DNA from 4 places in the Oceanobacillus sp. FSL W7-1309 genome. Region 1 is predicted to be linked to each of the others. Evidence: riboswitches for the same ligand, from Rfam matches in the RefSeq annotation. Region 1 holds a riboswitch; each other region holds the start of a gene.
What was found. A riboswitch is a leader RNA that binds a small molecule or an ion and turns the genes downstream of it on or off. The one in region 1 is predicted to bind thiamine pyrophosphate.

Region 1 (2,203 bases):
CAGCCTCCTCTGGAAAGCTTCCCAGCAGACATGTGTGTCGGTTAATTTGGTTGAAAGAGCAGAAAGAATCTATCGATAAGAAAGCAGTCACGGTCGTTTTGGATGAAATGATGAGAAGAAACAGCCGAGGCGCGGATACTTAGAAACAAAAACAATCGAGTTAAGAAATTTTACGAAAAGGAAAGAGCCGGCATGACATGTTAATCTGCAAAAATCCAGTCAGTGAGCGCTCCAATGAGAATCGCAAGGTAAATCACATGTTTTCAATAATAACTCTCCCACATTTCTATTAATTACTTAAAGGAAAACACTTTATTAATAGGAACATTTGTTCTATAATGAAGGTGATTAGAAAAAGAAGAAATAACGGACTAGCATTCGTTAATCGTTTTATCTTTGTACCATCAAAGTGAACAGGGTTGTAAATCGAACGAAAAAGTCTAAAAGCCAATGTGTATTTTAGACGAGGAGGGATTGAATGACCAATAACAACGTAACATTTGAAGAGATTGTTGAACAAAATGAGCGAAGAATTCACTATCATATACATCGATTAAATATTAGAGACACCGAACAGGAGTTTTTTCAAGAGGGTTTAGTGGCGATGTGGAATGCATACGAGAAGCATCAACCAGATAAAGGCCCATTCACAACATACTTCAACTATATAATTCGCAACCGTTTGATAGATTTAATACGTAAGACAAATAGAGAGAAGGAAAAGCAGATACTTTTGAATATTGAACAGAAAAGACTTCTCCATAATGGAAATTGTTATCGTAGTCATGTTATTTCCTATCCAATGATGATAGCTGAAAAGCCGATAACTGATGAGATTTTTTGGGAACATGTGAAAAAACAACTTACCGGAAATCAATGGAAATGGGTAACCTATTTTATTATCGAGAACATGTCTGTTAAAGAAATTGCTGAACAAGAAGGTGTTTCGATGGAGGCTGTAAAAAGCTGGGGAAAAGAGGCTAGGAGAAAGTTAAAATGTGGAGTGGCTAGATATTAGTAAAAGGATATATAGTCTAATGGGTAACGTATTCAATTACTAAATTTTAAAAATAATAAGTGCTTTACAATAAATCAAGCCTGTGGTATCTTGAAGACAGAAAACTTCATCATTATTTTTACGCTAGGGGAGCTGTGAAAGCGGCTGAGAAGAACTGGATTGTTCTGACCCTTTGCACCCGAACTAGATAATACTAGCGTGGGGAAGTGTAGTCAATCTGTATATCTTTCTATTGATATCGATATATACATGTAGACTGCATTCCCCAGGGATGTAGTTTTTTTGTTTGGAAATATATATAACAAGGAGGAATTTACAATGGTACATCAAACTTGTACGGAAAGTGATATTGCAGGAGCTAGTTTTTCAATTCATCCGATGAGTGATCAGTTTATCGAGATTATTAAAGGTGCTTTAGAGGAGGCAGATACATCGAAGGTTCATATGGATACAGATGATGTAACAACAACTGTAAGAGGAAAGCTGACACATGTTTTTGATGTGACAAAGGCGATATTTGCTCATGCAGCAAAAAGTGGGAAACATGTTGCATTTGAAGCTACGTATTCATTAGGATGTCCTGGGGATTCAATGGGGGAGGCTTATATGGCAGAAGATGAGATTCCGCTGAATGCAGAGCATGTCAAACATATAAAGCAGCGGGTTGCAGCAAAATTTTCCTTGTATCCATTGGGCGGCGGTAGTTATATGGATGTAATTTACAGTCAAATTGAGGCAATGAAGCAATACGTAGATGTTAGTCACGCCCATTATGCTACACGATTAGATGGTGAAGCGATTGCAATATTTGATGGATTGGAAAAAGTGTTTAAAGCAACCGTTGAAGGCGGCTCAAGTCATACGGTAATGACCGTTTCGATGTCAGCGAACAGTCCATCCCATACAGGAACGAATCAAAATGAATAATTGGCGCTTTAAAGAAATAGTTGTATTAGCAGCCTTGTCCGTTGTGTTCGCAGTCGTCTATTTAGCTTTTTTGCCAGTTGGAGCAGTCTTAGTTGGTTTCTTTGGACCAATTGGCTATGACTTTATTTTTGGTATTTGGTTTATTGTTTCGATTATTGCAGCCTACATTATACGGAAGCCTGGGGCCGCATTTTTATCTGAAACGATAGCAGCTATGGTCGAAGTGTTAATCGGAAATGCTGTTGGGCCAATGCTCAT
Region 2 (2,203 bases), 230 kb from region 1:
CGTTTCATTCATCCTTATCGGCTATAGTGAAAGATACTAACAAGTTGTATATAAATATCCACCACACGTTGTCTTAGAAGCTCATTAACCAAAACAAAACTCCCAAACAAACAGTTTCCCGAATAATAAAAAGCAAATAGGCCACAATAAACATGAAAATCAGAAAATGACTGTCATCACTAAAAGACATATGGAGGTGCAATACGGATCAAGCCATACCGTTGTCCAAATTGCAAAACAAATAAATCCCGCTTTAATCTCATTGAGCAAATCGCAATACCTGTTAAACTAGACGCAAAAACTGGAGAATTACTGGAAAGTTATACAGATGAGAGTACGGAAATGTTCCATCAGATGTATAAGGGGCCAAAATACCGTATTCAATGTGGGATATGTGGTTTGATAGAGAATGAAAATACATTTGAACAGTTTGCTAAATATGCAGGTTTTTAATGTTTGTATGTGTGTCTGCTGCGACCCTAATGATTTTTTGTTGTTGAGAAAACATTTATTTGAACAAACCTTTTAAGGAACCTAAACTCTGTTAATTAATGATCGATTATAAATATGAATCCATTATGATCAAGAGTATAAATTGAATAAAAAAACAATCACGTTTTTATAGCAAAAAATCATAAAATTACGTTAACCATCCCTATTCCCTTGACATAAATTTCTAAAGATTATAACATATGGATATAACTTAATTATATGCACTAGGGGTGTTATTTAACTGAGATGAGTATTACTCAAACCCTTTGAACCTGAACTAGTTGAAACTAGCGTAGGAAAGTGTAAACTCTAAATACATACTTAAAGAACATTTATGCCTTATTCTTAATATGTAGTTATTTGTTTTTACGCAGCTTTCCTATGGGAAGGTTGCGTATTTTTTATTTTATCTATCATTTTTATGATGTAAGTTTCACGCTAAATTAATAGTATAGGAGTGGTTAGGATGATTAGAACAGTATTAGTAACAGGCAGCAGCAGAGGGTTAGGGGCAACTATTGCAAAGACATTGGCACAGCAAGGATTTCAAGTGGTTATCAACTACTATCAAAGCAAAGAAGCTGCTGAGAAGCTCGTTTCTGAGATTGGTGAAGAGAATGCTATTGCCATTCGGGCTGATGTAACAAATCGTAAAGAAGTAGATGAATTGATAAAAAAAGCAACGGAATATTTTGGCCAAATAGATGTTGTCGTCAATAATGCATTAATAGATTTCAAGTTTGATCCAACCAAACAAAAATCCTTCACAGAACTTACATGGGAAGATTATCAAAAACAACTGGATGGTACGTTAAAAGCAGCATTTAATGTCGTTCAAAGCGTCATCCCCCAATTTATTGAACGACAAAATGGAAGTATTATAAGCATTGGTACAAATTTATATCAAAATCCTGTTGTACCCTACCATGAATATACAACAGCAAAAGCTGGATTAATCGGTTTTACACGTAATATCGCTGCCGAATTAGGTGTATATGGCATAAAAGCGAATGTAGTTTCAGGTGGATTATTAAAAACAACTAACGCGAGTGCCGTTACAACACCAGAAGTATTCGATTTAATTGCTCAATCAACGCCATTGAAGAAAGTGACCACACCTCAAGATGTAGCCAATATGGTCGCTTATTTATCTTCAGAAAATGCTGACGGTATTACAGGGCAAAATTTCACAATAGACGGCGGTTTAACAATGAACTAATAGCTTAAAATACGATAGCTGATCCTTCAAAAACGGAATGTACAAGACAGTTAATAATGATGTATGTTGAGGTGTAAATAAATGACAAAAACGAAAGAAAGACAACTGCATTTAGGTGTTTTGCTGTATGGTTGCGGACACCATCAAGCTGCTTGGTTAATGCCTGACTCAAGCATTGAACATATTGGGGAGATTTCTTATTATCAATCTTTAGCACAGGTTGCGGAAAAAGGTTATTTTGATGCAGTATTTTTTGCTGATAATCAATCATTTCCGGCTAAACATGCCAGTGATATGCCAGCATTTTGGTTTGATCCAGTAGTCAATTTAACAGCTATTTCCCAAGTGACAAATCATGTTGGATTAGTTGCAACAATTTCAAGCACTTTTTCTAATCCTTTCACAGCTTCCCGGCAGCTCTTAAGCTTAGACCATATTACAAAAGGGCGTGTTGGCTGGAATCTCGTTACCTCCATGACTGATTTAGAGGCG
Region 3 (2,203 bases), 1.8 Mb from region 1:
TATGGAACTTGAAGTGCTGCTATTTTTTTCTGGATAACTTTCATCATCTCCTGATTGGCGATCATTCCAGTTTTCAGTGCGTGAATAGGCATATCGGAAATCACGGAGTCTAATTGCTGTTCAATTATTTCAATTGGTACATGGTGAACGGCTTGAACACCTGTTGTATTTTGAGCCACAACCGAAGTAATTACGGACATCCCATAGCTTTGCAGCTCTTGAAATGTTTTTAAATCAGCGTGGATACCTGCACCGCCACTTGGATCTGTACCGGCAATTGTAAGTGCACATGCTACTTGTTTCATTGGTTATACACCATCCTTTCAGAAGATACCTCACATATAAGTGTTGTTCTTTCAAATCCTTTTATAAATCATGCAATTTAATTACGAATTAAACGTTTACTTGAAACCCTGGATACGATAAATAAGCCGATAATAGAACCAGTAATACTACTAACGAGAAATGGTGGGATAAAGGCGAATGCTCCGGCAGAACTTCCCATAAAAATGTAAGCAAATGGGACAGCGAAAAGTGCACCGAAAATCCCGCTTCCAACGCCTTCACCGATAGCGGCTAATGATTTCTTGCTGGATTTTTTATAAAGATAACCTGCTAAAAAGGCGCCAACCATCGCACCGGGAAATGCTAATAATGTCCCTAGTCCGAGCATATTGCGAAGTAAGCTAATCATAAAAGCGATAACGACAGCTGGACCTGGTCCAAGCGTAACAGCTGCCATGACATTAATTGCATGCTGGACAGGATAGGCTCTAGCAATTCCAGCGGGAAACCATATTAGTTGAGCGGTGATTGTCCCAATTGCAATAAATACTGCCATCGTAGTTAATAAACGTGTTCGATTCATCAAGTCCTCCATTTCTGGGGTATCACAAAAAGCAGTGATGTAAACCAGTACGCTTCTTTATAGCAATTGCTGCTTCCTGAATTTTGGAGTTCAGCTACGGACACGGAGCTAGAACTGGACGTAAAAAAAGCTAGATCCATTAGGACCTAGCTTGATACGTGTGAAAAATAGTTTAGACATATGTCAGACTACTTCCCTCCGCTGGTATTAACCAGATCAGGTCCATAAGAGTCGGGAAATGATACACGCTTCCCTCTCAGCCCACGCTTTTTGGGCACCCCTAGTAGTTTAAATGCGATAGAATTGTAAATTCATCTCTAAGCTTAACAAATTTTTTAACTTTTGTCATTATTAACATGGAAAACATGGTATAACTAATGTAGTCTGCTAATTATATAGTAGAAGCGTTACGAAAAAAATGGTACATACTCTTGATTTAGCGGAACGTGATTGCACTTTTTATTGTGTAATGGGAGATAACAATGAATAAAAGGATACATATAAAAAAGTATTAAAGAAAGGCTGATAGAATGACAATTTTAACTATGAAAAACATAGAAAAACATGAAAAGGATACACAGCTATTTCCTGCTTTTAATTTAGAAATTGCTGAAGGGGAGATTACTGCCATTTATTCAACGCTAAATGTTCGAAGCACGCTTTTAAATATGATTCTCGGAAAAATCCCCATTGTAAATGGGGAAATCCGTGTAAAGGAAGTAACTATTGCAGAAAACAAGCGAGGATTTTTACATCAAGTTGGTATTTGCTTTTTTGAAGATGGGATGTATGAGAGATTAACGGTTTCTGAGTATTTTCGATTTTTTTATGACTTATATGAAGTTAAACAAACGTTTGAACGAGTTATCCATCTAACACAGCTGGAAGGAAAGAAAAACAAGAGAATTAGAGATTTAACATTTTCGGAAATGAAACGTGTACAATATGGACGTTTATTGATTCAGGATCCTTCTTTATTTGTTTTTGAGGAGCCTGATTTGAATGTAGACATGGAGACAAAACGTGTATTTATTAATATTACAAGAAAGATACAAGAAGAAGATAAAAGTATACTTGTTCTAACTGGGAATATGGAAAGTGCCGTCACGGTTGCTGATCGTGTTTATCGATTGGATGAAGATGGTTTACGAATTATTGAGACGGAAACAGAGGAAGATACAGAGGAAAGAGATACAGAATTAATTCCAGCAGAAGAAACAGATAATGAAAAAGACACAAAGCCAATTCAATTGAATAAAATTCCAACGAAAGTTAACGATAAAATTGTTTTATTTGACCCCCCTGAGATTGATTATATTGAAAGCAATGATGGTC
Region 4 (2,203 bases), 1.2 Mb from region 1:
TTGCCAAAATAAAGACGACATGCTTTGGTGGTTCTTCTAACGTTTTTAGTAATGCGTTGAATGCATTAATTGAAATCATGTGTACCTCATCAATGATGTACACTTTATATGGTACTGCGCTTGAAGCATACTTTACCTTGTCTCGGATTTCACGAATATCATCGACACTCGTATTGGATGCAGCATCAATTTCAATAACATCTGAAATCGAGCCATCCAAAATGCCACGACATGCATCACATTCATTACATGGTTCTTTGACTGGTGCATGCTCACAGTTAATTGTTTGGGCAAAAATCTTGGCAGCACTTGTTTTCCCTGTTCCTCTTGGCCCAGAGAATAAATAAGCATGCGAAAATTTATCTTGTACAATCGCATTCTGCAGTGTTCTCGTAATATGTGTTTGTCCTACGACATCCTCAAAAGTTCTTGGACGCCAAACGCGATATAAAGCTTGATAGCTCATAATACAGATTCCCCTCTATGATCTATTTCTAATTATACCCGATTTTAGGGGTGAATGTGAACCAAAACAGGGTTAAATATATTTTTTGTAACCTTCATCTGGAGTTACTGTCACATTTCGTTATAGGTGGAGAGGATTTGTTTGTTCTATGGGACTAAGAAACCAGGATGGCATATCATCAGCCACCCTGGTTTTTATAATTTTAAACAGATGCCGGATTCGTTGCTTTTTCCGAAAGCCATGTTTCAAACGTATAGGACATCTCCCAAAATGCGAGCTCATATTCTTTCGCAAGAATAAACTGCTCTTTGATTTTCTCTTTTTCTGTTTCACTTGCCTTTTCCGCTAATCCATCGAGCAGGTCAATCATTTCCTGTGTGGACTCTTGGAACCACTCACTACCATACGTGTTCAGCCAATTTTGGTAAATTTCTTCTTTCGGTTTTGCGTCCTTGTAAGTCAAACCAATATCAGCATATAACCAGTAACATGGTAGCATTGCAGCTACAATTTGAGCTAAACTTCCGGACAACGATGCACGGTACAAATGCGATGTATAAGCATAGGCAGTTGGTGCAGGTTTAAAATTCTCAATTTCTGCATTGGTAATCTTTAAAATCCCTGCATGCTCCTTATGCACTGTTAGCTCTGCTTCTGCTGTTTTCTTTGCTTTTTCTGCCAGCTTAGCAGCAACATGAAAATCATCTGAATGTGCAGCCGCAAAAGCATGCACCTTGCCGTAATGCTTCAAATAATAGATATCCTGCAGAATATAATTTTTGAATGTTTCCAGTGGCAAATCACCACTTACAATACCCTGTACAAACGGATGATCTAGACTTAATTTCCAACTCTCTTTCGTAGCCTCTCGCAATAACTCTGAAAAACGCATAGAAAATTCCTCCCCTAATTTTGTTTAATAGCCTACTTCTACTACAACTTCATTGGTAATATTAAAAATAAACGGCTAGTCTTCTCTTATTTTTGCAATAATATCCATCAAAACATCTCCTTTCTATAAATTTAGAATGAAGAACAAAAAAACCACCCCGAAATGGAGTGGTTTTATATACAGTTACAGAATTATGTATACGTCACCAGCTCCACTTCCCTACGCTGGTACTAGCCAGTTCAGGTTCAAAGGGATCAAGAAATGAATCTTATCTCAGCCAAATGGCACCCCTAGTGGATTTTTTATATTCTATTTCTATCTTATTCCATTTTTTCATAAAAGTAAAATAATTCGTACGAAAAAAATCCCAACATCCAACTCTTATCCATATGGCATGCAGCTTAGAAAGATTTTTTCTAGGTGAATTTAAAAACACTCTTTCAAATGCTTTATAGCGTTTAAAAGAGTGTTTGATTGCATTATGTAGCCGTGCACCCACTTTCGATGTGACGACCCTATGCGTTACTTAAGTTCATGGCTCGGCCTAGGCTTCCCCACGGCACACAGAAAATTCCACTTACTGCTGCTTCCTTCCGGACCTGACAGGGTTCATGGGTTCCTGTTGCGTAGGACCCGGGCGTCAACACCACTCCCTTAAGGCAGACCATAAAATCGCCACACCTAGAGTGGGAATTCAGCCTCGCTATAGCGGATTGCGAGTACAGGGCACCGCTACCTCCCCACCTAGCACGGTATTTACCATTATAGCGAAATTATCGACAAAATGCAACATCAAAAGCGGATACGCCCGGTTTACGACTATTTTTTTCTTTTTCGAAGTGCTC

Region 2: linked by a shared signal. The riboswitch ahead of NST46_RS02385 (3-oxoacyl-ACP reductase) and the one ahead of NST46_RS01265 (YkoF family thiamine/hydroxymethylpyrimidine-binding protein) in region 1 are both predicted to bind thiamine pyrophosphate.
Region 3: linked by a shared signal. The riboswitch ahead of thiW (energy coupling factor transporter S component ThiW) and the one ahead of NST46_RS01265 (YkoF family thiamine/hydroxymethylpyrimidine-binding protein) in region 1 are both predicted to bind thiamine pyrophosphate.
Region 4: linked by a shared signal. The riboswitch ahead of tenA (thiaminase II) and the one ahead of NST46_RS01265 (YkoF family thiamine/hydroxymethylpyrimidine-binding protein) in region 1 are both predicted to bind thiamine pyrophosphate.

What each region holds. Positions count from the first base shown of each region.
Region 1 covers NZ_JBBOBX010000001.1:288,008-290,210, reverse strand. The annotation lists gene NST46_RS01270 (sigma-70 family RNA polymerase sigma factor) at 479-1,018, shown strand; TPP riboswitch at 1,134-1,240, shown strand; gene NST46_RS01265 (YkoF family thiamine/hydroxymethylpyrimidine-binding protein) at 1,337-1,945, shown strand; gene NST46_RS01260 (ECF transporter S component) at 1,938-2,203, shown strand, end outside.
Region 2 covers NZ_JBBOBX010000001.1:514,341-516,543, forward strand. The annotation lists gene NST46_RS02375 (hypothetical protein) at 1-40, shown strand, start outside; gene NST46_RS02380 (DNA alkylation repair protein) at 208-453, shown strand; TPP riboswitch at 709-808, shown strand; gene NST46_RS02385 (3-oxoacyl-ACP reductase) at 959-1,711, shown strand; gene NST46_RS02390 (LLM class flavin-dependent oxidoreductase) at 1,793-2,203, shown strand, end outside.
Region 3 covers NZ_JBBOBX010000001.1:2,077,891-2,080,093, forward strand. The annotation lists gene thiD (bifunctional hydroxymethylpyrimidine kinase/phosphomethylpyrimidine kinase) at 1-305, opposite strand, end outside; gene thiW (energy coupling factor transporter S component ThiW) at 383-868, opposite strand; TPP riboswitch at 1,045-1,160, opposite strand; gene NST46_RS09885 (LytTR family transcriptional regulator DNA-binding domain-containing protein) at 1,399-2,203, shown strand, end outside.
Region 4 covers NZ_JBBOBX010000001.1:1,508,349-1,510,551, reverse strand. The annotation lists gene dnaX (DNA polymerase III subunit gamma/tau) at 1-466, opposite strand, end outside; gene tenA (thiaminase II) at 669-1,358, opposite strand; TPP riboswitch at 1,558-1,660, opposite strand; RNA gene ffs (signal recognition particle sRNA large type) at 1,846-2,111, opposite strand; gene tadA (tRNA adenosine(34) deaminase TadA) at 2,178-2,203, opposite strand, start outside.